2 linked regions of the Streptomonospora nanhaiensis genome follow. The protein of the gene in region 1 interacts with the protein of each later gene in a pairwise test. Links are inferred from orthologs where the notes say so. Each region holds a gene or a part of one and is shown in the gene's direction. Other genes may lie near its edges.

Region 1 (11,515 bases):
CGTCGAGGGCATCGCCGAGGAGAAGGGCGGCATCATCAAGCCCGGCTCCATCGCCGTGCTCGCCCAGCAGCAGCTGCCCGCCGCCGAGGCGCTGATGCGCCGCGTCGCCGAGGTCGGCGCGCGGGTGGCCCGCGAGGGCCTGGAGTTCGGCGTGGTCCACCGCGACCTGGCCGTGGGCGGCCAGCAGCTCTCGCTCAAGGGCCTGCGCGGCGGCTACGACGACCTCTTCCTGCCCATGTTCGGCGCCCACCAGGCGGGCAACGCCGCCGTGGCGGTCGCCGCCGTCGAGGCGTTCGCCGCCCCCGGCGAGAACGACGACCGGCTCGACCCGGAACTCGTGGCCACGGCCCTGGCCGGGGTGGAGTCGCCGGGCCGGATGGAGATCCTGCGCACCACGCCCACCGTGCTCGTGGACGCCGCGCACAACCCCGCCGGCATGCGCGCGGCCGTCGAGACCCTCCAGGAGGAGTTCGGGTTCGTCCGGCTGATCGGGGTCGTGGCGATCATGGGCGACAAGGACGTCGAGGGCATCCTGGAGCCGCTGGAGCCGGTGCTCACCGAGGTCGTGGTCACCCGCAACTCCTCGCCGCGCAGCCTCGCGCCGGCCGAGCTGGCCGCCGTGGCCGAGCCGGTGTTCGGTCCCGAGCGCGTGCACCGGGCCGACCGCCTGGACGACGCCATCGACCAGGCGATCGCCCTGGCCGAGGCCGACGGGGAGCCCACCGGAACGGGCGTCATCATCACCGGCTCGGTCGTCACCGCCGGCGACGCCGTCCATCTCATCAAGGGGGAGTGACCGTGCGCAGGCTGTGCGCCGTGGTCCTGGCCATCGAGGTCGTCGTGATCGGCCTCGCCGTACCGGTGGCCGTGCAGATCGTGCAGATCCCCCCGGCCGTGGCCGGGGCGGTGTGGGGCGGCCTGGCCGCCGCCGCGCTCGTGCTGGCCGCGCTCCAGCGGTTCCGCTGGGCCTACTACGCCGGCTGGGCGCTGCAGGCGGCGTTCGTGGCCACCGGGTTCCTGGTTCCGGGGCTGGCGCTGATGGGCGTGGTGTTCTTCGGGCTGTGGGTGTGGGCGGTGGTGCTGGGCCGGCGCACCGACGCCATGCAGGCCCAGCGGGAGCGGGCGGCCGCCGAGGGCGGGGCCTGAGCCGGCGGTTCCACCCGGGGCGATGGCAGGCGATACAGTTACCTCGGCCAGGGGCGGCCTGCGCCGCGCGTCGGGCGCCGCCCGGTGCCGACCCCGGTCGTCAACCAGCCCCGACTCCCGAGGAGCACAGCACCGTGGAGCGCACCCTTGTCCTGATCAAGCCTGACGGCGTGCGGCGCAACATCATCGGGGAGGTCATCTCCCGCATCGAGCGGCGCGGCCTGAAGATCGTCGCGATGGACCTGCGCACGCTCGACGCCGACACCGCCAAGACCCACTACGAGGAGCACGCCCAGCGGCCGTTCTTCGACTCGCTGGTGGAGTTCATCACCGGCGGCCCGCTGGTGGCGATGGTGGTCGAGGGCGAGCGCGCCGTCGAGGCGTTCCGCGCGCTGGCCGGCGCCACCGACCCGGTCTCGGCGTCGCCGGGCACCATCCGCGGCGACTTCGCGCTGGAGGTCCAGCAGAACATCGTGCACGGCTCGGACTCCACCTACTCCGCCGAGCGCGAGATCAAGCTGTTCTTCCCGGACCTCGCCGCCTGAGGCCCCGGGCCCCACCGCCGCGCCGGGCTGTGCCCGGCGCTTTTTTTGGTCATCCCACGCCGGATCGATCCGGTGTGTTTGCGTAGCCAGGCGGCCACTCAGCGTTACGATACGGGTACTGGATCCACATCCGTGCTGGAACGAGTCCGTATTGACCGCCCCGCGAGGGCCTCACCCGTTTGGGGCCGCTGAGGATGCTTTATGACCAATAACCTCGCCTTCCTGGGCCGCGACATGGCGGTCGACCTCGGCACCGCCAACACCCTGGTCTACGTGCGCGGTCGCGGCATCGTGCTGAACGAGCCCTCGGTGGTCGCGCTCAACTCCTCCACCGGAAAGATCGTCGCGGTCGGCCTCGACGCCAAGCAGATGATCGGCCGCACGCCCAGCAACATCACGGCCGTGCGCCCCCTCAAGGACGGCGTCATCGCCGACTTCGAGATCACCGAGCGCATGCTGCGCTACTTCATCCAGAAGATCCACCGGCGCCGCCACTTCGCCAAGCCCCGCATCATCGTCGCCGTGCCCAGCGGCATCACCTCGGTGGAGCACCGCGCCGTCAAGGAGGCCGGCTACCAGGCCGGCGCGCGGCGGGTCTACATCATCGAGGAGCCCATGGCCGCGGCCATCGGCGCCGGCCTGCCCGTGCACGAGCCCACCGGCAACATGGTGGTCGACATCGGCGGCGGCACCACCGAGGTCGCGGTGATCTCCATGGGCGGCATCGTGACCTCCCAGTCCATCCGGGTGGGCGGCGACGAACTCGACCAGGCGGTCATGACCTTCGTCAAGAAGGAGTACTCCCTGATGATCGGGGAGCGCACCGCCGAGGAGCTGAAGGTCGCCATCGGGTCGGCCTACCCCACCGGCGGCGAGGAGCTGCACGCCGAGGTGCGCGGGCGCGACCTCATCAGCGGCCTGCCCAAGACCGTGGTCATGTCGGCGGCCGACGTCCGCCAGGCCATCGAGGAGCCTGTCACCGCCATCATCGACGCGGTGCGCACCACCCTGGACAAGTGCCCGCCCGAGCTGTCGGGCGACATCATGGACCGCGGCATCGCCGTCACCGGCGGCGGCGCCCTGCTGCACGGGCTCGACGACCGCCTGCGCCACGAGACCGGCATGCCCATCCACGTCGCCGAGAACGCCCTGGACTCCGTCGCCGTGGGCTCGGGCACCTGCGTCGAGAACTACGAACGGCTCAGCCAGGTCCTCGTCCCGGATCGGCGGCGCTGACATGCGGCGCGACAGTTCCCGGTCGCGGCTGGTCGTCGGGCTGCTCGTCGCCGCCGCCCTCGCGCTGATCGTGCTCGACTCCCGCGAGGGCGCCGATCCCGTCACCGCCGCCGCCCGCGGCGCCGGCGAACTCGCCTTCGGCCCGGTGTCGGCCGGGGTGAGCGCCGCGACCGCCCCGGTGCACGACGCCTACGCCGCGCTGGCCGCCGCGCCCGCCGCCCGCGACCGCATCGCCGAACTGGAGGAGCGCAACCGCGAGCTGCGCACCGAGCTGGCGGCGCGCGACCGCGACGCCCGCCGCGCCGAGAAGCTCGACGACCTCCTCCAGCTCTCGGGCATGGGCGGCTACGAGATCGTTCCCGCCCAGGCCGTCACCCGGGTGACCGCGCGCGGGTTCTCCGACGCCGTCACCCTCGACGTCGGCCGCGAGGACGGCGTCCGCGAGGACATGACCGTCATCAACGGCGACGGCCTGGTCGGCCGCGTCACCCACGCCGGCCGGCACACCTCCACCGTGCTGCCGGCCGTCGACCGCGCCTCGGCGGTGGGCGCCCGGCTGGAGGGCTCCCAGGAGATCGGCGTGGCCGAGGGCACCGGCGCCGTCGGCGGCGCCAAGCCGATGAGCTTCGAGCTGATGAGCGCCGACGCCCGGATGAAGCCCGGCCAGCGCATCGTCACCCTGGGCTCGCACGACAACGCGCCGTTCGTCCCCGGGGTGCCGGTGGGCACCATCACCTCCGTCAACGAAACCCCGGGCTCGCTGACCCGCACCGGTCACGCCCGGCCCGCCGTTGACTTCGGTTCTCTCGACGTCGTGGGGGTCATTGTGGCCGGACCGCAGGACGACCCCCGCGACTCCCTCCTTCCGGGCCCGCCCCGCGAGGCACCGGAACCCGAAAAGGCCGGCGACGAGGCCGACTCCCAGGATTCGGAGTCGGCCTCCGACACCGGCGGATCCGGCGACCCCCAGGAGGGCCGACGATGAAGACCGCCGCCGCCGTGCTGCTGGTGGCCGCCGCCGTCCTGGTCCAGGCCGCCGTCCTCAACCGCCTCCCGCTGCCGTGGGGCCTGGTGCCCGACCTCGTGCTGCTGGTGGTCGTGGGCGTCGCCCTGTGGTCCCCGCCCACGGCCGCCGCCGCCACCGGGTTCGCCGCCGGGCTGGCCGCCGACATCCTGCCGCCCGCCGACCACGAGATCGGCCGCCAGGCGCTGCTGCTGTGCCTGGCCGCTTTCCTGGTGGCCTCCATCCGCGACACCGGGGTGCGCGCCGGCGCCGGCCCCTACATCGCCGCGGCCCTGGCCGCCCTGGGCGTCTCCCTGGGCTACGCGCTGCTCGGCCTGGTCCTGGGCGACCCCCGGGTCGGCTGGGCCACCGGCGCCGCCGCCGTGCTGGGCGGCACCGCCGCCACCGTCCTGGTCAGCCCGCTGGTGCTCGTCCCGCTGGGTGCGGCCATGCGGCGGCTCACCGGCGAGGGCCACTCCGACCTGCCCGCGCCCTGGGAGACCGCGAGGGGGCTGGGACGATGAGCCCGCTGCGCAAGCGCTACCGGCTGGCCAGCCGGCGCGCCCGGCGCGAGGCCGGCGTGCCCGGGGTGCGCGGCGCGCACAAGCGGCGCGGCGTGCTGCTGGCCCAGGTGCTGGTGCTGGTGCTGTTCGCCACGCTGACCGCGCGCATGTGGTACATGCAGGTGCCCCAGGCCGGCCACTACCACGAGCTGGCGCTGGCCAGCCACACCCAGAAGCTCATCGTGCCGGCGGTGCGCGGCAAGATCCTCGACTCCCAGGGCCGCCCGCTGGTGCGCAACCGCACCGAGCTGACCGTCACCGCCGATTTCCACACCCTGCTCAACCAGCCCGACGACGGCGCGGCCGTGCTGCGCCGGGTGGCCGAGGTCCTCGACGTCCCTTTCGCCCGGCTGCGCGACCGCGTGCGGCTGTGCGGCCCCGACACCGGCCGCCCGTGCTGGCCGGGATCGCCCTACCAGCCCATCCCGCTGGCCGAGGACATCGACCCCCGCGTCGCGCTGCAGATCATGGAGCGCAAGACCGAGTTCCCCGGCATCTCCGCCCAGCAGATGGCGGTGCGCGACTACCCCAACGGCGACATGGCCGCCCAGATGCTCGGCTACCTCCAGCCCATCACCCAGGAGGAGTTCGAGGCCCGCGAGGAGCTGCGCGCCCAGTTCTCCGGTGTCGACCAGGTCGGCCGCGACGGCCTGGAGTACGTCTACGACGACCGGCTGCGCGGCACCGCCGGAACCCGCACCCTGGCGGTCACCAGCCAGGGCGGGGTCAACGGCGTCGTCGAGGAGACCCCGCCCAAGCCCGGCATGCACCTGGTCACCAGCATCGACCAGAAGGTGCAGCGCATCACCGAGGACGCGCTCAAGGCGGGCGTGGAGCGCGCCCGCTCCGAGGGCCGGCCCACCGACTCCGGGGCCGCCGTGGTGCTGGACGTGCGCACCGGCAACGTCATCGCCATGGCCAGCCTGCCCACCTACGACCCCTCGGTCTGGCAGGGCGGGATCGACCAGGCCACCTACGACCAGCTGCTCAGCGAGGACGCCGGCGAGCCGCTGATCTCCCGCGCCCTGCAGGGGCAGTTCCCGCCCGGCTCCACGTTCAAGGTGTCCTCGCTGTCGGCCGCCGTGCGCAACGGCGCCGACCTCGACGGCACCTACAGCTGCCCGGGGTCGGTCCACCTGGGCAACCGCTCCTGGCAGAACTTCGAGGGCGGCGGCCACGGCAGCGTCAGCCTGCACAAGGCCATCGTCGTCTCGTGCAACACCGTCTTCTACCAGTTCGGCTACGACACCTGGCTGCAGGACGGCGGCACCTCGCCCAAGGACGACCCCAAGGAGATCATGGCCGACACCGCCCGCGGGTTCGGCTTCGGGCAGCCCACCGGCATCGACCTGCCCCACGAGTCCAGCGGGCGCATCCCCGACCGCCAGTGGAAGCAGCAGTACTGGGAGGACACCCGCGAGCAGTCCTGCCGCCGCGCCGAGAAGGGCTACCCCGAGGTCGCCGAGGAGGACCCCGGCCACGCCGCCTACCTCAAGCGCGCCGCCCACGAGCACTGCCTGGACGGCAACCGCTGGCGGGCCGGCGACGCCATCAACTTCGCCATCGGCCAGGGCGACGTCCTGGTGACCCCGCTGCAGCTGGCCCGCGCCTACGCCGCCATCGCCAACGGCGGCACGCTGTACGAGCCCCGCGTGGCGCGCGGGTTCCTCTCGGCCGACGGCACCCGGGTCGAGGAGCTGGAGCCGGTCAAGGCGGGCACCCTGCCCATCGACGACCGCACCCTGGAGTACCTCCAGCGGGCGCTGACCCAGGTGCCCAAGGAGGGCACCGCGCGGGGGGCCTTCGACGGCTTCCCCCAGGACAAGGTCTCCATCGCGGGCAAGACCGGTACCGCCACCATGACCGGCAGCGAGGACTCCGCCTGGTTCGCCTCCTACGCCCCGGCCGACGACCCGCAGTTCGCGGTCGTGGCGATGCTGCCCGAGGCCGGCACCGGCGGTGTGGCCGCGGCCCCGGTGGTCCGCGAGATCTACGAGGGCATCTACGGGATCTCCGGTGCCGAGCCCGGCGCGGGCGGCGACGCCAAGCCCAAGGTCGGCGAGCCCGCCATGCCCGGCGCCGCCCCGCCCGAGGAGCTGCCCCGGGTGCGCTCCGACGGCACCGTCGCGCCGCCGCCCGACACCGGCGACTGACGCGCGGCCCGGCCGCACCCGCCATTGCCCGCCGCGAGTCCGGCAGGAGTGCCATGACCACCTACTCCACTACCAGCCCGCAGCCCGGCGGCCGCGGCCTGCGCGGCCGCGCCGGGCGGCTGTTCGCCTCGACCCTGCCGCACCGCATGGACTGGCCGCTGATCAGCGCCGTGGCCGCGCTGTCGCTGCTGGGCGTGCTGCTGGTGGCCTCGGCCACCTACGACCCCGCCGACCCCGGCACCGCCCTGGGCCACGCCGAGCGGCAGATCCTGCACCTGGGGGTGGGCGCGGCGGCGTTCGTGGTGGCCGCCGCCGTGGACTACCGGGTCTCCCGCGCCTACGCGCCGTTCCTCTACGCCGCCGCGGTGCTGGGGCTGGTGCTGGTGCTCACCCCGCTGGGCGAGACCATCAACGGCTCGCGGTCCTGGCTGGTCATCGGCGGGCTGCAGATGCAGCCGGGCGAGATCGCCAAGATCGGGCTGATCCTGGCGGTGGCGATGCTGCTGGGCGAGCCGCGCGACGGCGAGTTCGCGCCCACCAGCCGCGACGTGCTGGTCAGCCTGGTGGTGCTGGCGGTGCCGCTGGGGCTCATCCTCGCCCAGCCCGACCTGGGCACCGGACTGGTGCTCATGGCCACCTACCTGGGCATGCTGGCGCTGTCGGGGGCGCCGGTGCTGTGGGTGGCGGGCCTGGTGGGCGCCGGGCTGGCGTCGGCCTTCGGCGTGGTGTGGTTCGGGCTGCTGGAGGAGTACCAGCTCCAGCGCTTCACCACGTTCATCGACCCCGGGGCCGATCCGCGCGGCGCCGGCTACAACGCCAACCAGTCGATGATCGCGGTCGGCTCGGGCGGCCTCAACGGCACCGGCCTGTTCCAAGGCGAGCACACCCGCGGCCGGTTCGTGCCCGAGCAGCACACCGACTTCATCTTCACCGTGGCAGGCGAGGAGCTGGGGTTCTTCGGCGGGGTGCTGATCATCGGGCTGCTGGCGTTCGTGCTGTGGCGCGTCCTGCGCATCGCCGCCCTGTGCGAGCAGCCCTACGCCCGCATGGTGTGCCTGGGCGCGGCGGCCTGGCTGTGCTTCCAGAGCTTCATCAACATCGGCATGACCCTGGGGATCAGCCCCATCACCGGTGTGCCGCTGCCGTTCGTCTCCTACGGCGGCACCGCCACCATCGCGCACCTGGCCATCCTGGGGCTGGTGCTCAACATCTACGCCCGCGACCGGCGCGTGGACTAGCGGGGCCGGGCGCGCACGGGCCGGTGCGGGGGGCGCGGTGGCTAAGCTGGGGAGACCGACCGACCATACGGCACCAGCCGACCTAGAGGTGGACCATGCCCGTCGAAAGCGTGTTTTCCCAACTGGAGGCGCTGCTTCCGCAGGTGCAGAAACCCGTGCAGTACGTCGGGGGCGAGCTGAACTCCGTCGTGCGCGACTGGGACGCGGCCGAGGTCCGCTGGGCGCTGATGTACCCCGACGCCTACGAGGTGGGCGTCCCCAACCAGGGCGTGCAGATCCTCTACGAGATCCTCAACGAGCGCGAGGGCGTGCTGGCCGAGCGCACCTACGCGGTGTGGGCGGACCTGGAGCGGCTGATGCGCGAGCACGGCGTGCCGCAGTTCACCGTCGACGCCCACCGGCCGGTGGGCGCCTTCGACGTCCTGGGCATCAGCTTCGCCAGCGAGATGGGCTACACCAACATGCTCACCGCGCTGGACCTGGCCCGCATCCCGCTGCACGCCGCCGACCGCACCGGCGACCACCCGATCGTGCTGGCCGGCGGGCACTCGGCGTTCAACCCCGAACCGGTGGCCGACTTCCTCGACGCCGTGGTGCTGGGCGACGGCGAGGAGATCGCGCTGGCCATCACCGAGGTCATCCGCGAGTGGAAGCGCGAGGGCCGCCCCGGAGGCCGCGACGGCCTGCTGCTGCGCCTGGCCGCCGGCGGCGGGGTCTACGTGCCGCGCTTCTACGACGTCAGCTACCTGCCCGACGGCCGGATCGAGGGCTACCGGCCCAACCGCCCGGGCGTGCCGTGGACGGTGGCCAAGCACACCGTCATGGACCTCGACAACTGGCCCTACCCCAAGAACCCCATCGTGCCGCTGGCGGAGTCGGTGCACGAGCGCTACAGCGTCGAGATCTTCCGCGGCTGCACCCGCGGCTGCCGGTTCTGCCAGGCCGGCATGATCACCCGGCCCGTGCGCGAGCGCTCCAAGGACACCGTGGAGCGCATGGTGGAGCAGGGCGTGCGCTCCTCGGGCTTCCAGGAGGTCGGGCTGCTGTCGCTGTCCAGCGCCGACCACAGCGAGATCGCCGAGATCGCCAAGGGCCTGGCCGACCGCTACGAGGGCACCAACACCGGCCTGTCACTGCCCTCCACCCGGGTGGACGCCTTCAACATCGACCTGGCCAACGAGCTCACCCGCAACGGGCGGCGCTCGGGCCTGACCTTCGCGCCCGAGGGCGGCAGCGAGCGCATGCGCCGCGTCATCAACAAGATGGTCACCGAAGAGGACCTCATCCGCACGGTGACCGCCGCCTACGCCGCCGGATGGCGCCAGGTCAAGCTGTACTTCATGTGCGGCCTGCCCACCGAGGAGGACGCCGACGTCCTGGCGATCGCCGACCTCGCCAAGGCGGTCATCCGCACCGGCCGCGAGGTCACCGGCCGCTCCGACATCCGCTGCACGGTCTCCATCGGCGGGTTCGTGCCCAAGCCGCAGACACCCTTCCAGTGGGCCGGGCAGACCCCGGCCGAGGTGGTCGACTCCCGCCTGGCCAAGCTGCGGGCCGAACTCCGCTCCGACCGCCGCTACGGCAAGTCGATCGGCCTGCGCTACCACGAGGGCAGCCCTTCCATCGTCGAGGGCCTGCTCTCGCGCGGCGACCGCCGGGTGGGCCGGGTCATCGAGGAGGTGTGGCGCGACGGCGGCCGGTTCGACGGCTGGAGCGAGCACTTCTCCTACGAGCGCTGGGTGGCCTGCGCCGAACGGGCGCTGGTCGGCGAGCCGGTGGACCTGGACTGGTACACCGTGCGCGAGCGCGACCGCGACGAGGTCCTGCCCTGGGACCACCTCGACGCCGGGCTCGACCGCGACTGGCTGTGGCAGGACTGGCAGGACGCGCTGCACGGCGAGGAGTCGGTGGAGGTCGACGACTGCCGGTGGAGCCCCTGCTACGACTGCGGGGTCTGCCCCAGCATGGGCACCGAGATCCAGATCGGTCCCAGCGACCCCAGCCGGGTGCTGCCGCTCAGCGTGGTCTGAGGCGCGGGCGCCCCGCAACGCGATCGGGGCGCCGCGGCCAGGTGGCCGCGGCGCCCCGATGAGCCGCGAACGGCTTTCGAAGACCAGGTATGGCCCGGCGCCCCGCTCGCGCCGGGCCATACGCAAAGTAAGACGGGTAGGGGGTGCCGATGGTTTGCACGCCCGGCGGGATTGCTCAAAGATTTTTTGATCATGTGTCTTCACGCAGGTCAGCAGGGTGTGTGGCCTGATGCGGCCACGCGCGGGGCCGGGGGATCCGCCCCGAAGATCGCTTTTCAACCGGGGTGCCACCGGGAACAGCACATACGTGGGCGATCCGAAGCGGCGCGGCGCGGCATCCGGTCATCCGGTGTGCGGGCCGTTTCGGGCGGCCGCCGGGCCTACCCCGGCGCCGGTGGCGCGCGCTCCCCGGCGCGCACCGTACGCTGAAGTAAGACGTGAATCTCCCAGGTGGGTGGGTCGGGGAGGAATTCGGCCCGTCCCACCGGGAGTTACCGAGGAAAGGAGCAGCACTGCCCCCCGCACATGAGGGCACCACCGAGCCCTCCACCGGACGCACTGGCGCGCGGCTGCGAGTCCGCTACGCCAAGCGCGGCAGGATGCGGTTCGCGAGCCATCGCGACATCGCCCGCGCGCTGGAGCGGGCCCTGCGCCGCGCCGAGGTCCCCGTCGCGTTCTCCGCGGGGTTCACGCCGCACCCGAAGATCTCCTACGTCAACGCCGCCCCCACCGGGGTGGCCAGTGAGGCGGAGTACTTCGAGATCACGCTGGCCGAACCCGCCGAACCCGACGCGGTCCGCGTCCGCCTCGACTCCGCGCTGCCCGACGGGCTCGACGTGGTCGAGGTCGTGGAGGCGATGCCGGGCGGTCTGGCCGACCGCCTTGAGGCATCGGAGTGGACGGTGGAACTGCCCGGCGTCGCCCCCGACGACGCCGCGGAGGCGGTGGCCGCCTTCATGGCGGCCGATACGGTTGAGGTGGAGCGGCTCACCAAAAAGGGCCGCCGCCGCTTCGACGCCCGTGCGGCGGTCCGCTACCTGCGGGTGGACGGGCGCGCCACAGGGGTCCGACACGAGACATATGCCATACTTCGGATGGTCGTTCGGCACACGACACCTGCCGTTCGACCGGACGACGTGGTGAACGGCCTTCGCCAGGTGGCCGACCTCGCGCCGCTGTCATCGCCTGTGATGACCCGGCTGGCGCAGGGGCCGCTCGACGACACGTCCGACACGATCGCCGATCCGCTCGCAGCAGCGGATGCCCAGGCCGATCCGGTCGGACGCGCGCAGCCCGCACCACCGCCGTCCTCGCCCGCGCGGAGTGCGTCCGATGCGTGAACTCACTCGGGGGACGCGGGCGACCCAAGACGACTTTGCCCCGGTGGCCCACGGGCTGCCGGCGCCGACATAGCGACAACAGTCCGCGCGCGCAGCGGCCGAGGCGGCGAACGCCGACGCCGCGCCCGAGGACTTGACGGGAGACCGCCCGGATGCTCGAAAACGAGCCCAACAGCGGTGCCGAAGGCACCGCGGGTACAATTGAAACCACAGTGGCTGAAGCGGCACCGGCCGCCCGCACCGCGACCTTCGCCCCACCCC
Region 2 (15,292 bases), 4.3 Mb from region 1 along the record:
TCCCAGCCCGAGGGCGTGACCCCGGCGGCGCGCACCTGGAGGCCGTGGCGGCGGGCGGCGTCCAGGGCGTGGGGGTAGCTGGGCGACTCCGCGAGCAGGGTGTCGCCGGGGTCGGCGAGCAGTCCCAGCAGCAGCGCCACGGCGTGCTGGGCGCCGTTGGTCACGCAGATCTGCTCGGGTGCCGTGGGCAGGCCGCGCTCGACGTAGCGCCGGGCGATGGCGTGGCGCAGTTCGGGCAGGCCGCGCGGGTTGTAGCCGATCCCGCCGACGTGGGCGGCGAGCTGGTCCACTGCCAGGCGGGCGGCCTGCTGGAGGCCGTCGATGGCCGCGGGCGCGGCGATGCCCAAATCCACGTGCTCGGTGTGGGGCAGCAGCTGGCCGCCGCCCGGTCCGGAGTCGGGCAGCACGGTCCAGCTCCCGGCGCCCTGGCGGCTGTCGAGGTAGCCGTTCTCGCGCAGCCAGGCGTAGGCGGCGGTGACGGTGTTGCGGCTGACTCCCAGCGCCGCCGCGAGGTCGCGCTCGGCGGGCAGGCGGGTGTAGGTGGGCACCCGGCCGTCGAGCACGAGGCCGCTGATGGCGCGCGCCACTCCCAGGTAGTAGGGCCGCTCGCGCGCGGCGGCCCCGATGAGGCGGGCCAGTAGATGGCCATTGATCCGTCGTTCACCGACCACGAAAGGTGCCACTTTCCCGAATTGGCGCTGTTCTCCGCCCAAGAAGCGGTCCAACATTACCCGAGTGGCTCACAAGTTCTCACGCACTACCCGTGCTCCCGGTGCGGAGCCCTCCGCACCCGGACCCCTGTCCCGCCTGGCCGGCCGCGTCCTGCTCACCCCGGCGCTGCCGCGCCCCCGCCTGCGCCGCCTGGCGCACCTCATGGTGGGGCTGCACCTCTACGGCCTGGGCTGCGCCCTGCTGATGGCCGCCCGGCTGGGCTCGATGCCCTGGGACGTGCTCCACCAGGGGCTGGCCCGCATCACCGGGCTGTCGGTGGGCACCTGGATGATCCTGGTCGGCGGCATGGTGATGCTGCTGTGGATCCCGCTGCGCCAGCGCCCCGGCGTGGGCACGCTGTCCAACGTGCTGCTGGTGGGCGTGTGGACCGACCTGTGGCTGCGGTGGCTGCCCGAGCCCGAGGCGCTGCCCCTGCGCTGCCTCATGCTGGCGCTGGGCATCCTGGCGATCGCCGGCGCCACCGCACTCTACATCGGCGCCCGGCTGGGGCCGGGCCCGCGCGACGGCCTCATGGTCGGCCTGGCCGAGCGCACGCCCTTCTCCCTGCGCCTGGCGCGCACCGCCATCGAGGTCGCCGTGGTGGCCGTCGGCGTGCTGATGGGCGGCACCCTGGGCGTGGGCACGCTGCTGTTCGCCCTGGTGATCGGTCCGCTCACCCAGGCGCTGATGCCGCTGGGCGCGGTGCCCGACCCCGCGCCGCCGCGGACCGGCTCCCCCTCCGCCCCCGCCGCCTGACGCGCGGCCGGGTGGCCCGGCCGGGCCGCCGGGTGGCCCTTCGGCGGCCCCGCCCCGCGGCGACCGGAACCGGTCACCGCGGGGCCGTCCGCGTCCGGTCCCGCCGCCCGCCGATTACGGCGCAATAACGGATTCTCAGACACAAACCAGGGGCCCGCACCGGCAATCAGCCCCTCCACTCCCCCATGCGGGCATTACCGAGCGCGTCCGCCATTCTCCGACCCGTCCCCGACCGTACGCCCACTATCACCTGACGCACATTTGCTTCGGCTTCCACCTGCGAAGGCCCGGTAGCCGGTAACGTGACCGCAGCGGTACACAAAGGCGTTTCCGGGCCATCACCCCTTCGCGGAACCGGTCGTGGGGGCGCAGAGCCCCACTCCGGTCGCATACCGCGTCGCAGCCGCGTGTCCCCAGGGTGGCCGGGAGTTGGATACGGTACGTCCGCGTAGACGTGATCTTGATTGACGAGGTTTCAAGGGGGTGAGTCGCGTGTCCGGCCTGATCGAGGATTACGCGCTGATCGGCGACATGCAGACCGCTGCTCTCGTTGGGCGCGACGGCTCCATCGACTGGCTCTGCCTTCCCCACTTCGACTCCCCCGCGTGCTTTGCCGCGCTGCTGGGCGACGAACAGAACGGCAACTGGTGGATGCGCCCGGCCAACGGCGAGCCGCGGGCCACCCGGCGGCGCTACCGCCAGGAGACCCTGATCCTTGAGACGGAATGGGACACCCCTGAGGGCACCGTCCGGGTCATCGACTTCATGCCGCCGCGCGGCGGCGCACCCCACATCGTGCGCATCGTCGAGGGCGTGGCCGGGACCGTGCGCATGCAGACCGCGCTGCGGCTGCGGTTCGACTACGGCAACGTGGTGCCCTGGATCCACCGCAGCGGCACCGAACTGGTGGCCATCGCCGGCCCCGACGCCGTGTGGATGAGCTCGCCGGTGCCGCTGGAGGGCCACAACTTCGTCCACGACGCCACCTTCACGGTGAGCGCCGGCCAGCGCGTCCCCTTCGTCATGACCTGGCACCCCTCCCAGGTCGAGGAGTCCGACCACCTCGACGCCGAGAAAGCGCTGTCTCGCACCGAGCGCTTCTGGCGCCAGTGGGTCGACCAGTGCACCTACGAGGGCCAGTACCGCGACGCCGTGGTCCGCTCCCTGATCACCCTCAAGGCGCTGACCTACCGCCCCAGCGGCGGCATCGTGGCCGCCCCCACCACCTCGCTGCCCGAGGAGATCGGCGGCGTGCGCAACTGGGACTACCGCTACTGCTGGCTGCGCGACGCCACCATCACGCTGGAGGCGCTGATCCGCAGCGGCTACACCGACGAGGCGCAGGCCTGGCGCGAGTGGCTGGTGCGCGCGGTGGCGGGCGAGCCCCAGCACATGCAGATCATGTACGGCGTGCGCGGCGAGCGGCGCCTGGCCGAGTGGGAGGCCGACTGGCTGCCCGGCTACGAGAACTCCCGCCCGGTGCGCATCGGCAACGCCGCGGTCGGCCAGTACCAGCTCGACGTCTACGGCGAGGTCATGGACGTCCTGCACCTGGCGCGGCGCAGCGGCCTGCACGGCGGCGAGCACGTGTGGGGCCTGCAGCGCTCCCTGGTCAACTACCTGGAGTGGTGTTGGGACGAGCCCGACGAGGGCCTGTGGGAGGTCCGCGGCCCGCGCCAGCACTTCGTCCACTCCAAGGTGATGGCCTGGGTGGCGGCCGACCGCGCGGTGCGGATGATCGAGGACTTCGGCAAGGAGGGCCCGATCGAGCGGTGGCGCGCGCTGCGCGACACCATCCACGCCGAGGTCTGCGAGTACGGCTTCGACTCCAAGCGCAACACGTTTACCCAGTACTACGGCAGCAAGGAGCTGGACGCCGCCCTGCTGCTGATCCCCGAGGTCGGGTTCCTGCCCTACGACGACCCCCGCGTCATCGGCACCATCGAAGCGACTCGCGAGGACCTGATGGTCGACGGCTTCGTGATGCGCTACCGCACCGACCGCGAGGGCACCGCCGACCACCTGCCCGGCGACGAGGGCGCCTTCCTGGCGTGCAGCTTCTGGATGGCCAACGCCCTGCTGTCCATCGGGCGCGAGAAGGAGGCCGGCGAGCTGTTCGAGCGGCTGCTGGCGCTGCGCAACGACGTCGGGCTGCTCGCCGAGGAGTGGGACGTCAAGAACAACCGCCAGGTCGGCAACTTCCCCCAGGCGTTCAGCCACGTGCCGCTGGTCACCACCGCCCTGAACCTGTCCCACCACAACGGGCACCGGCGCGGCCCCGACCCCGCCGAGGGCGCCGCGGGCACCGAGGACTGACCCCGGCCGCACAACCCGCCCCGGCGCGGGTACCTCTGCTCCATGGCGGATTTCATGGGGAGTCTGGAGGGCCAGGGCTGGCCGCAACTGGCGGCCCTGGCCGTCGCGCTGGTGCTGTGCTCGCTGATCGGCCTGGAACGCGAACTGCGGCAGAAGACGGCGGGGCTGCGCACCCACACCCTCGTGGGAGTGGGCGCCGCGCTGTTCATGGTCGTGAGCAAGTACGGCTTCTCCGACGTCCTGGGCGACGACGTCATGCTCGACCCCTCGCGGGTGGCCGCGCAGATCGCCTCGGGCATCGGCTTCATCGGCGCCGGGGTGATCTTCGTGCGCCAGGACATCGTCCGCGGGCTCACGACCGCGGCCACCATCTGGGTGGCGGCGGCCGTGGGCACCGCGGCGGGCGGCGGCCTGTGGCTGGTGGCCACGGCGGTGACCGCGGCGCACTTCCTGGTGGCGCTGGGCTACCCGCCGCTGCTGCGGCTGGTCACCCGCGCCCGCCCGGCCACCGCGCCGGTGCGGGTCTCCTACCTCGACGGCATGGGGGCGCTGCGCACCATCCTCACCGAGATCACCGGGCGCGGGTTCGACGTCCGCGAGGTGTACACCGAGCGGGCCCACCCCCGGGGCGCCGTGATCGACCTGGTCGTCCAGGTGCGCGGCAACGGCAAGGTGGACCAGTTGGCGGCGGCGCTGTCGGAGAGCGAGGGGGTGCTGTCGGTGCGCACGGGCGAGCCGGGCGAGGAGGAGTGAGGGCGGGGCGGGGCCCGCGCGCCGGGCGCGCCGCGCGGCCGGCCGCTAAGCCCGGCCCACCCGGCCTTTCGGGCGGTCTGAGGCGTCACAGGCGACCGCTAGGGTGCTGCCATGTCAGGCAAACCCTTGAACGAGATCATGGACAGCGGCTGGGCCGAGGCGCTGTCACCGGTGGCCGACCGGATCAGCCAGATGGGCGACTTCCTCCGCGACGAGGTCGCCGCCGGGCGCACCTACCTCCCCGCCGGCGAGAACGTGCTGCGCGCCTTCCAGCAGCCGTTCTCCGACGTGCGGGTGCTGATCGTGGGCCAGGACCCCTACCCCACGCCCGGCCACGCAGTGGGCCTCAGCTTCTCGGTGGCCCCCGACTGCAAGCCGCCCGGCAGCCTGCGCAACATCTTCCAGGAGTACAGCGACGACCTCGGGCTGCCGATGCCCTCCAGCGGCGACCTCACCCCCTGGACCAAGCGCGGGGTGCTGCTGCTCAACCGCGTGCTCACCGTGGCGCCGGGCCGGCCCGCCTCCCACCGCGGCAAGGGCTGGGAGGAGGTCACCGACCAGGCCATCCGCGCGCTGGCCGCCCGCGACGTCCCGATGGTCGGCATCCTGTGGGGCCGCGACGCCCGCAGCCTGCGCCCGCTGATGCCCGCCGTCCCGTGCGTGGAGTCCACCCACCCCAGCCCGATGTCGGCCAAGAACGGCTTCTTCGGGTCGCGGCCGTTCAGCCGCGCCAACGCGATGCTGGAGCAGCAGGGCGCCGAGCCGGTCGACTGGCGACTGCCCTAACCGGGCCCCGCGCGCCCGGACGCACGCGGCGCCGGGGGCGTGGGTCGGGTTTGAGCGGCGGGGCGGCGCCGTACTTGAATGGGCGCGGCCCCGCCCGCCGCACCGCCCCCCGATGTGAAAGGCCCCGCCGATGGCACGCCGCCTCCGCTACGCCGACGCGCTCCGCCTCCTGGGCCGCGACGACTCCGCCGTGCTCGACGTCGGCGAGAAGCTGGCCGACGGCGGCCTGGCCGCGCTGGGCGTGCCCGACCTGTTCGGGCTGCGGGCCGAGATGGTGCGCATCGGCCGCCGGGCCCTCACCGGGCTGCGGGAGAAGATCACCGGGGTGAGCCGCATGGACCGCACCGAGCGCGTGGCGGCCGCGCTGGAGGTCCTGGTGGTGGTGTCGGCCTTCGAGGGCCTCGGCCGGGCGCTGGAGGACGCCGGGGCCCCGCTGTCGGCCGACGGCCTCCGGCTGACGACCGCCGAGCAGTGGGAGCTGGCCGACGAACTCGCCCACCCCGACACCCGCGACGGCATCTCGGCGTGGCTGGACCCCGAGAGCCGGGCGGTGGAGTGGATGACGCTGGCGGGCAACCTGTATCCCGCGCTGACCGGGAGCGGGCAGGGGCGGTCGGAGCCGCGCCCCGACGAGGAGGCGTGGGAGCGCTTCGAGTCGGCGTGCACCCGCCACGCCGAGCGCCACTTCACCGAGCTGTTCCGCCAGTTGGCCGCCGACGTCCCCGAGTTCGGGGTGTGGGCGGCCATGGCCGAGCACGCGGCCACCCGCGACCGGGTCGCCGAGGTCCAGACCGGGCTGGGCGGCCTGCGCGACACGCTCGCCGCGATGGAGCCGCGCGCGGCGGCCGACCGCCGCCGCGCCGAACTCGCCGCCGTGTACCGGGCGGCGCTGGACCGGCCGCTGCTGCGCACGGCCGACCTGCCCGACGGCCTGCGGCTGCCCACCCTGGAGTCGTCCTACCTGGCTCCGGCGGGGCGGCTGCAGGTGGTCACCACGGGGTCGGCGCCGTCCTCGGAGTCGGCGTGGGCCCGCGTTCCGCTGCGGGAGGACCTGCAGACGGTCCTGGCCGGGCTGCTCACCCAGCCGGGGGCGGTGCTGCGGCCGATCGTCATCCTGGGCCACCCGGGCGCGGGCAAGTCCGTGCTCACCGAGATGCTGGCCGCCCGGCTGTCGGCGGCCGACTTCCTGCCGCTGCGGGTCGAACTGCGGGCGGTACGGCCCAACGCCCCCATCCACGCCCAGATCGAGGAGGGCCTGGCGGCGACCCTGCACACCTCGGTGGAGTGGCGCGACCTCGCCGACGCGGCCGAGGGCGCGCTCCCGGTGGTGATCCTCGACGGGTTCGACGAACTGCTCCAGGCCACCGGGGTCAACCGGTCGGACTACCTGGAGCAGGTGCAGGAGTTCCAGGACCGCCAGCGCACCATCGGGAATCCGGTGGCGGTCATCGTCACCAGCAGGACGGTGGTGGCCGACCGGGCACGCTTCCCCGCCCTCACCCCGGTCCTGCGGCTGGAGCCGTTCGACGACCGGCGCGTGGCCCGCATGGTGGGGATCTGGAACGGCGCCAACGGCGCGGCCCTGCGGGCGCGCGGGCTGGTGCCCCTCTCCCCCGAGGCGGTCCTGCGGTTCCGGGAGCTCGCCGAGCAGCCGCTGCTGCTGCTCATGCTGCTGGTCTACGATTCGGCCGACAACGCGCTGGCGCGGTCGGAGGCGGGGCTGTCGCGCAGCGCCCTCTACGAGCAGCTGCTGACCATGTTCGCCGAGCGCGAGGTCCGCAAGCACCACGCGTACCTGGCTCCGGCCGAACTGGAGCGCGCGGTCGAGGACGAACTGCACCGCCTGGAGGTCGTGGCGCTGGCCATGTTCGCGCGGCTGCGCCAGTACGTGACAGCGGCCGAACTGGACCAGGACCTCGCGGTGCTGATGCCCGACGCCGGGGTGCGCCCGGCCGACCCCGGGCTGCACGGCGCCCTCAGCGACGCCCACCAGGTGCTGGGGCGGTTCTTCTTCGTGCACGAGTCCCAGGCCCGGACCGACGCGCACAACGCGAGCGTGTACGAGTTCCTGCACGCCACGTTCGGCGAGTACCTGGTGGCGCGGGCGGTCACCGCCGAGCTCGCCGAGCTGCTGGAGGCCCGCCGGTTCGCCGCGCGCCGCCACCGGGGCGCGCCGCCGCTGGACGACGGCCTGTTCTACGCGCTCACCTCGTTCGCGCTGCTGGCGGGCACCCGGCCGATGGTGGAGTTCACCCAGGAGATGCTCGACCGGCGGATCGCGGGCGACGACGCGGAGCGGGCGGCCTACCGGGAGCTGCTGGTGGAGCTGTTCCGCGAGGCGCCCTACCCGGCGGCCGGCCGCTCCTACACCGCCTACCAGCCGCGCCGGATGCCGGTCACCGAGCGCCAGGCGTCCTACACCGCCAACCTCGCCCTGCTCGTCACGCGGGTGTGCCCGGAGGGGATCGAGCTGAGCGAACTGCTGGGCACCGACCGGGGCTGGCTCTACGAGTGGGGCGGGCTCGCCTCGCAGTGGCGCCGGCTGCCGAACTCTCAGTGGCACGGCCAGGTCGACGCGATCCGGCTGCGCCATCTGGACTTCGACGGCCCCGCGCCGCGCAGTGTGCTGACGCGGGAGGACCACGGACCCGTGAACGTCGGCGAATGCGTCGGCTTCGAACTGGTCTCGGAATCCCGCGAGCCGATCTCGGTCCGCAATCCCTACGGCGTCGTCCTGCCCTACCAGTCGCTGACGTCGACCCTGCTGCGGTCCAGCGCGATGCGCGTCCAAGGGTCGGTGGGCCGCATGGTGATCGTGCTGCTGCCTTACCTGGCACACGTCGGCGACGAACTGGCGACCTGGCTGGCGGGTCCGCATGGCGGGCAACCGTGGTCGGAGGCGCACGACATCCTGGAGTTGCGCCTGGGCCCGCCCCGGCCCGCCACTGAGAACGAGGCGCGCCGGCGGCTGCGGTGCTATCGGCGGCTGCTGACCGGCGCGCGGCTTGACGGCTCCCATGTGCTGGTGCTGCGGCAGGCCGTGGAGGACCTCTCGCAGCTCAGCGACGGGGAGTCGGAGCAGGGCGGTTCCTACGGGGACACCCTGCGGCGAACCGTGCGCTTTGCCCTCTCCCAGTTCGAAGGGCTCTCCCCCGAGGTCGCCGCCGCGCCCGGAGCGCTGGAGCGGGTGCTCCACCGGCTCACCCGCGAGGACCCGAAGACGGAAGCGGGCCTGGGGTCGCCGCAGGAGGTACTGGACCGGCTGCGCGCCTCCGGCTCCTCTGACCCCGCCCAGGGGTGGGCCGGACGCGTCCGCCTCCGCGCCGAGGGCTCCGACCAGGTCGGTCCCTCCCCCGCCGACGCGGGCCCCGCCACCGGGGCCGGCGGGGCCGTGATGTCGTCGGCGGGGCCGGCACCGGCTCAGCAGGGCCCCCGGCCCGAGACCCATCCCTTCGACCCGCCCTACGGCCACAGCGGCTCCGGGGCGGGCGTACCCGGCTGAGGCGCCGACGCGGCCGCGCCGCCCGCCGAGGCGGCTAGCGCGCGGCTCCCAGCGCGTAGGCGGCCAGCGCGGGCACGACCTCGCCGATGGGGTCGCGCAGCACCGCCGTGGCGCGGTCGTCGTAGGGGGTCTCCTCGGCGTTGACGACGACCAGCGGGATCCCGCCGTCCAGGGCGATGTCGCACAGGCCCGCCACCGGGTGCACCGCAAGCGAGGTGCCGATGGCGACGAACACGTCGCAGGTGGCGGCGGCGTCCACGGCGCGCTCCAGCACGTCGGTCTTGAGGCGCTGGCCGAAGGAGATGGTGTCGGCCTTCTGGATGCCCCCGCAGATGACGCAGCGGGGGTCGGACTCCTCCTCCAGCCGGGCCAGCACCTCGGGCGTGGGGGTGAGGGCGCCGCAGCCCATGCACACCACCCAGTGGATGGTGCCGTGGACCTCGATGACGTAGTGGTCGTCGGTGCCGGCGGCCTGGTGGAGGCCGTCGATGTTCTGGGTGATCAGGGCGCGCAGCCGCCCGGCGCGGTCGAGGTCGGCCAGGGCCCGGTGCGCGGCGTTGGGGCGCGCGGTCCAGGCGGGGTGGTCGCGGCGCATGCGCCACACCCGGCGGCGGACGTCGGCGTCGGACATGTAGACGTCGAAGTCGAACAGGGCGGCGGAGCCGGGGTCGCGGGTCCACACGCCCTGGGGGCCGCGGAAGTCGGGGATTCCGGAGTCGGTGGAGATCCCCGCGCCGGTCAGCACGGTCAGCCGGTCGGCTCCGGCCAGGAGCGGCGCGATGTCGGCGGGACGGGCGGCTGCGGTCATTGCGGTCGGTCCTCGGGTCGGGAACGGTCGGGCGCGGCGTGGGCTCGGCCGCGGCGGACTGAGGATGCCGATCATTGTGGCAGCGCGGCCGGGCGGTGCGGAAACGGCGGGGCGGGAGCGGGCGAGCCCGGGTGCTCGGGGTGCGCGGGTGAGCCGGCTCACGGGCGGATCACACATCGACCACGTATCCAGCACTTCTCGTCGCCCACCGCACCGGACATACCTGTGCAAGTGGTGCTTCACGGTAATCTCACGTGCCAGTGGGGAGCGAGAAGGACTCGCCGGCACACGGCCGAGGGACGTTCGGCGACGCGCCGACACCCGGGGAAGACGAGGGCGCTCAGGGGCGATGGGGTTCGCTGCGACGCAACGGCGGCCGAGGCCGCGCCCGGCCGCACCGGGGCCGGAAACACCCGGAACCCGGCGAAGAGTGCAAAGATCTCCTCAGCCATGAAACAGCCGCCCTACATTCTCGTCGTGAACGGGACGAAGGTCCACCGACCGGTGTTCGTCCTGGGCGCCCCGCACTCGGGTGTTGACCTGATCGCCCACGCGCTGGACCGCGCCCCCGGGTTCCACATCGGATCGGGCCACCCCTCGGTGCTGGACTCGGTCTACGCGCTGGCCCGGCGGCCCTCGATGGCCGAGGACCGCGCCTCGGGCACGGCGAGCCTGCTGCGGGCGGCGTTCGCGGAGTCGTGGCAGCTCACCCCCCTCACCTGCCCCATGTGCCCCGGCGGCCCCGTGCCGGCGCGCGAGGCCGCGGCCCCGTGCCGGCACGCCGCCGAGACCGCGCGCTACGGCGACGCCAGCCCCGACCTGCTCTACTGCGCCACCGCGCTCAGCGCGGCGTTCGACGACGCGGCGTTCGTGCAGATCATCCGGGACGGCCGCGACGTGGTGGCGGACATGCTCGCCGACGAGCGCGCGCTGGCGTGGTTCCGGCCCGCCCTGGCCAACCTCGAACACGAACTGCCCAACCCGTTCTTCGGTATCGAGACCGAGGAGGAGCGCGCGGAGTACCCGAGGCTGTCCAACGCCGCCAAGTGCGCGCTGCGCTGGCGCGGGGCGGTGCGGCTGTCGGCGCGGCTGCGCGGCGCGCTGGGCCCCGACCGGCTGATGACCCTGCGCTATGAGGACGTGTTCGGCGGCGAGGTGGAGGCGGCCGAGCAGCTGCGGGAGTTCACCGGGGCGCGGGTGTCGGCCCTGGAGCTGGTGCGCGAGGACTCGGGCGTGGGCACGTGGCGCAAGCGGCTGGGCGTGGAGGAGCGCGAGGCGGTGCGGACGGTAGCGGGCGCCGAGCTGTCGCGGCTGGGCTACGCCAAGGGGCACTAGTAGGCGGGACTCCCGCCGGCGCGCGGCCAGAACCCGCGGTCGGGCGGGTACCTGCCGTCGGGGCGCTGCCCGGGGACGTTCGCGCGGCGCTTGGCGCGGAGGACGGCCTGGGCGGGCTCGTGGCGCCCGACGGGGCCGATGCCGGCGACGGGCACGGGACCACCTCCAACAGGGCGGACGGTCCGGACGGGTGGTGCGGGCCGCCGTACCCGTCCGGCCGCACACTCCCGAAGGCGGGGACCCCGCACCGCCGGATCCAGCGCTGCCCGCGCGCCTGTGGACAAGTCTCGCCGCGGGCACGGGACCGCCGGCCGGGCGGCGTGCGCGCGGCAGCCGGCCCCGGTCAGGCCCGCGCGCGGTCGAGCCACGCGCGGACGGGCGTCCAGGCCGGGTGGGCGGGGTCGATGACGGCGAAGTGGTCGGCCTCGGGCGGCTCGACGTAGTCCACCGCGTCGCCGGCCGCCCGCGCGGCCTCGACGTAGGCGCGGCTCTGCGCGACGGGCACCCGGCGGTCGGCGGCACCGTGCACCACCAGCTGCGGCGTGCCCAGGGGCAGCCGGTGCAGCGGCGACGCGGACTCGGGGTCGGCCGGAGCGGGGCGCTCTTCGCCGGCCGGCCCTGTGGGCTCGCCACCGGGCCCGGCGGGCTCGGGCGGGTGCGCGGGCGCCAGGAACTCGGCGACCGCGCCCTCCCCCAGACCCCGGTCCGCGGCGGCGCGCAGGTCGGTCACGGGAGCCAGGGCGACCACGCCCGTCAGCGGCGATCCGGGCGCCGCCATCAGCGCCAGGTGGCCGCCCGCGGAGTGGCCCACGGCCACCACGGTGGCGGGGTCGCCCGGCTCGGCGCCCTCGGCCAGGCGGGCGCCCAGCAGAGCGAGCGCGGCTTGGACGTCCTCCAGGGTCTGCGGCCAGCCGCCGCCGTCGCCGCCGGTGCGCCGGTACTCCACGTTCCACACCAGCCACCCGCGGTCGGCGAGGTGGGCGGCGACGGGCTCCATCAGGCGGGTGTCGTGGGCGGCGCGCCACCAGCCGCCGTGCAGCAGCACGGCCACGGGGAACGGCGCGTCGTCGTCGGCCGCGGGCTGATGGATGTGCACCACCTGGCCGGCGTGCCCGCCGTAGTCGAAGACGTGCCTGCTGTGCCGGGCCGGGCCCGTGCTCGCATTGCCCATCAGATGCTCCCGTCCGCTCCGCCGCCGGGTGGTCCGCCCATCCTGGCGGGTGCCCTCGGCGACGGGGCGGTCACCCCCCGCCCTCGGTGCGGGCGGCGGGCGCGGCGCCCCGATCAGGTGTCGGCGGCCCACGCCTCGATGTCGGGGACCACCGCCACGCCCATCAGCTCCACCTTGGCCTGGGGCACGATGAGGGCGGAGACGCCGAGCAGCGCGATGGCGGGGTAGTGGCGTCCGAAATGGCGCCGGTAGATGGTGCCCAGCGCGTTGGTGTTGGCGCGGTAGGCCCCGATGTCGGTGGTGAACACCTGCATGCTGACCAGGTGCCGGGGCCGGCCGCCCACCGCGGCGAGGGCCTTGACCACGTTCTCCAAGGCCAGGTCGAACTGCTCGACCAGGCCGGCTTCGGGGATCACGCCGTCCAGGCGCTGCGCGGTCTGGCCGCCGAGGTAGACCGTGCGGCCCGGCGCGGCCACCACGGCATGGGCGAAGCCGACAGGCTGGGCCAAGGTCAGCGGGTTGACGATCCGGTGCGCGTCCGCACCCATCCGGCGCCCCTTTCCACTCCGGCCGGCCACTCCTGGCGAACGCAGAGTCGCTGTGCGCGCCGTGCGGCGGCGCGCGACCGCGGGCCGGTCGGTTGGCGCGGCCGGGCGGCCGCTGGGGCGGCCGTCCCGCACAGGACGGGTGGTCGGGCCGCCCGGCCGATGGCGGGTCCCGGCCCCGGTGAACCCGTCGGCGGCGCCGCCGCAGCCCGTCCGCCCTCCCCCGGCAGCCGGGCTGAGCTGCGCATACCGGGACACTAGCCGGTTTGTCGGCGCGAATCCGCCTCCCGCGCCGGGCCGCCCGGCAACGGGCGCAACGGGGCGTCGGCGGCCGCCGACGCGCTCGCCGCCCGCCCGGTTGACAGGGCCGCCCGGCCGGGGCGCGTGACACATCCCGCCTGGCCGCGCCGGATGCCGTTGCCTACGATGGGGGCATGGGAGAACTCGGCATCATCAGCCTGCTGGCGCTCGTGGTCATCGTGGGGGTTCCGGTCGCCATCGTGGCGGCCGCCATCGTCTACGTCCTCCGCCTCGCGCGGCGGGGTACGCAGGCCACCCTCGCCGACGCCGCCAAGCGGCGCGAACTCGCCTGACACGTCCCCCGCACAGCGCGGCGGCCGCCCGCCCCGCCAGGGGGCGGCCGGCCGCGATCGCCGCTGAGGGCGGGTGTGCTCCCGCGCTCAGGAGTTGAGGGTGTCGGGGTCGGGCCCGAACCGCTCCCCGGTGTTGAGCCCCGAGATCGTGTCGACGTCTCCGCTGGAGAGCTGGAAGTCGAACACGTCGAAGTTGGAGCGGATGCGCTCGGGCGTGACCGACTTGGGGATGACGATGTTGCCGATCTGCAGGTGCCAGCGCAGGATCACCTGCGCCGGGGTCTTGCCGTAGGCCTCGGCGATCTTGCCGATGGTGGGGTCGCTCAGGACGTTGCCCTGGCCCAGCGGGCTCCACGCCTCGGTGGCGATGTCGTGCTGCCGGTCGAACTCCCGCAGCCGCTCCTGGGTGAGGCGCGGGTGCAGCTCGATCTGGTTGACCGTGGGCACGATCCCGCCCTCCTGGAGGACGCGGGTGAGGTGGTCGGCGTGGAAGTTGGACACCCCGATCGCCCGGACGCGGCCCTCGGCGTAGAGGCGCTCCATGGCCTTCCAGCTGTCGACGTAGGTGTCGCGGGCGGGCATCGGCCAGTGGATCAGGTAGAGGTCGAGGACCTCCAGGCCCAGGCGGCGCACGGTGGCGTCGAAGGCGCGCAGGGTGCTGTCGTAGCCCTGGTCGGTGTTCCACAGCTTGGAGGTCACGAAGATCTCCTCGCGCGGCACCCCCGAACGGCGGATGGCCTCGCCGACACCCTCCTCGTTGCCGTAGGCGGCCGCCGTGTCGATGCTGCGGTACCCGGTCTCGATGGCGGTGCGCACGACGTCGACGACGTCGCCGCTGTCGACCTGCCAGACTCCGAACCCCAACTGCGGGATGCGCACCCCGTTGTTCAGGGTGACCTCGGGAACCGTCGACATGAATTCTCCCCGTTGCTCAACTGAACGATCTTCCTACCCAGGGGCGCCAACCACACGCTCCCCCCGGCGCATTCCGGGACAGGGGGCGATGTGCACCTTGCCACGCCGCCCCGGGCGCCGGTGCGCCGGGGGCGGGCCTGGGCGCGGCCGAACGGGGCCGGGCGGCCGTTCAGCGGCGGTAGACCACGCCGACGACCACGTACTCGTCCAGCGGGCACTCGGGCACCACGTCGCAGAAGTCGTGCACGCGCCCCTGGCGCAGCATGTAGGGCTCGCCGGGGCGGCGGCGCTCGATCTCCTCGGCCACGGCCGTCCGGGCCGCCGCCACGGCGACCTCCCGCTGGGAGCCGGTGTCGTCGGCCAGGGTGCCGCAGGAGCGCACGACCAGGTCCACCGGCCGCGCCTGCTCGGGCACCAGCTCAGGGTGGTGGCGGGCCGCCTCCAGCCGGGGGCTCAGCCACCTCGCGCGCGTGTCCTCGCCCATGGCGCACCACTTCCCCGTCCGCTCGTCCGACGGTCCCTGCCCTGTTCGGTAACCCCGCGGGCGCCGCTGAAACGGGCGGGCGCCCGACGCCGGGCGCGGCGCTACAGTCGGCAGCAGCGGACCACACCGCCGCGCCCGCCGGTTGAGGGAGGAGCCCATGCGCCGCCGCACGCCCGACACCCTCGGCGCCCCGTCCGGGGGCGCCGCCCCAACGGCCCGGGTCCTGGTCAGCGCGTGCCTGCTGGGCGGCCGGGTGCGCTTCGACGGGCGCGCCAAGACCGTGTGCGACACGATCCTGGACCGCTGGCGGGCCGAGGGGCGCGTCGTCGCCCACTGCCCCGAGGTCGCGGGCGGGCTGCCGGTGCCCCGGCCGCCCGCGGAGATCGAGCCGGGCGGCAGCGCCGAGGACGTCCTGGCGGGGGCCGCGCGCATCCTCACCCCCGAGGGGGCCGACGTCACCGCGTACTTCGTGGCCGGGGCCCGGGCCGCGCTGGAGACCGCCCGCGGGCGGGGGGTGCGCACGGCCGTGCTCAAGGAGTCCAGCCCCTCGTGCGGCCTGCTCCGGGTCTACGACGGCACCTTCAGCGGGCGGACCGCCCCCGGGCCCGGGGTGACGA

The links.
Region 2: the proteins of ndk (region 1) and HNR12_RS04480 interact in binary tests that used the Escherichia coli proteins (3 or more experiments, as listed by UniProt). The link is inferred for Streptomonospora nanhaiensis from one-to-one orthologs.

The regions. Positions count from the first base shown.
Region 1 is NZ_JACCFO010000001.1:5,348,841-5,360,355, forward strand. The notes cover bases 1-2,985. They hold ndk (nucleoside-diphosphate kinase), read left to right. Parts: upstream 1-1,280; coding sequence 1,281-1,691; downstream 1,692-2,985. Other genes in these bases: HNR12_RS23740 (bifunctional folylpolyglutamate synthase/dihydrofolate synthase), read left to right, coding at 1-796; HNR12_RS23745 (DUF4233 domain-containing protein), read left to right, coding at 799-1,146; HNR12_RS23755 (rod shape-determining protein), read left to right, coding at 1,893-2,927; mreC (rod shape-determining protein MreC), read left to right, coding at 2,929-2,985. In the rest of the region: more of mreC, read left to right, coding at 2,986-3,912; rod shape-determining protein MreD, read left to right, coding at 3,909-4,454; mrdA (penicillin-binding protein 2), read left to right, coding at 4,451-6,646; rod shape-determining protein RodA, read left to right, coding at 6,700-7,884; HNR12_RS23780 (TIGR03960 family B12-binding radical SAM protein), read left to right, coding at 7,980-9,914; HNR12_RS23785 (TIGR03936 family radical SAM-associated protein), read left to right, coding at 10,514-11,254; HNR12_RS23790 (Rne/Rng family ribonuclease), read left to right, coding at 11,407-11,515. UniProt on the Escherichia coli protein: Major role in the synthesis of nucleoside triphosphates other than ATP. The ATP gamma phosphate is transferred to the NDP beta phosphate via a ping-pong mechanism, using a phosphorylated active-site intermediate.
Region 2 is NZ_JACCFO010000001.1:1,034,246-1,049,537, forward strand. The notes cover bases 3,557-6,484. They hold HNR12_RS04480 (uracil-DNA glycosylase), read left to right. Parts: upstream 3,557-4,647; coding sequence 4,648-5,322; downstream 5,323-6,484. Other genes in these bases: HNR12_RS04470 (glycoside hydrolase family 15 protein), read left to right, coding at 3,557-3,783; HNR12_RS04475 (MgtC/SapB family protein), read left to right, coding at 3,826-4,536; HNR12_RS04485 (NACHT domain-containing protein), read left to right, coding at 5,453-6,484. Also shown: MocR-like transcription factor YczR, read right to left, coding at 1-671; membrane protein YczE, read left to right, coding at 874-1,467; more of HNR12_RS04470, read left to right, coding at 1,960-3,556; more of HNR12_RS04485, read left to right, coding at 6,485-8,824; HNR12_RS04490 (SIR2 family NAD-dependent protein deacylase), read right to left, coding at 8,859-9,632; HNR12_RS04495 (sulfotransferase), read left to right, coding at 10,083-10,967; HNR12_RS04500 (hypothetical protein), read right to left, coding at 10,964-11,122; HNR12_RS04505 (alpha/beta hydrolase family protein), read right to left, coding at 11,311-12,138; HNR12_RS04510 (RidA family protein), read right to left, coding at 12,252-12,686; HNR12_RS04515 (hypothetical protein), read left to right, coding at 13,118-13,276; HNR12_RS04520 (aldo/keto reductase), read right to left, coding at 13,364-14,191; HNR12_RS04525 (hypothetical protein), read right to left, coding at 14,361-14,675; HNR12_RS04530 (DUF523 domain-containing protein), read left to right, coding at 14,833-15,292. UniProt on the Escherichia coli protein: Excises uracil residues from the DNA which can arise as a result of misincorporation of dUMP residues by DNA polymerase or due to deamination of cytosine.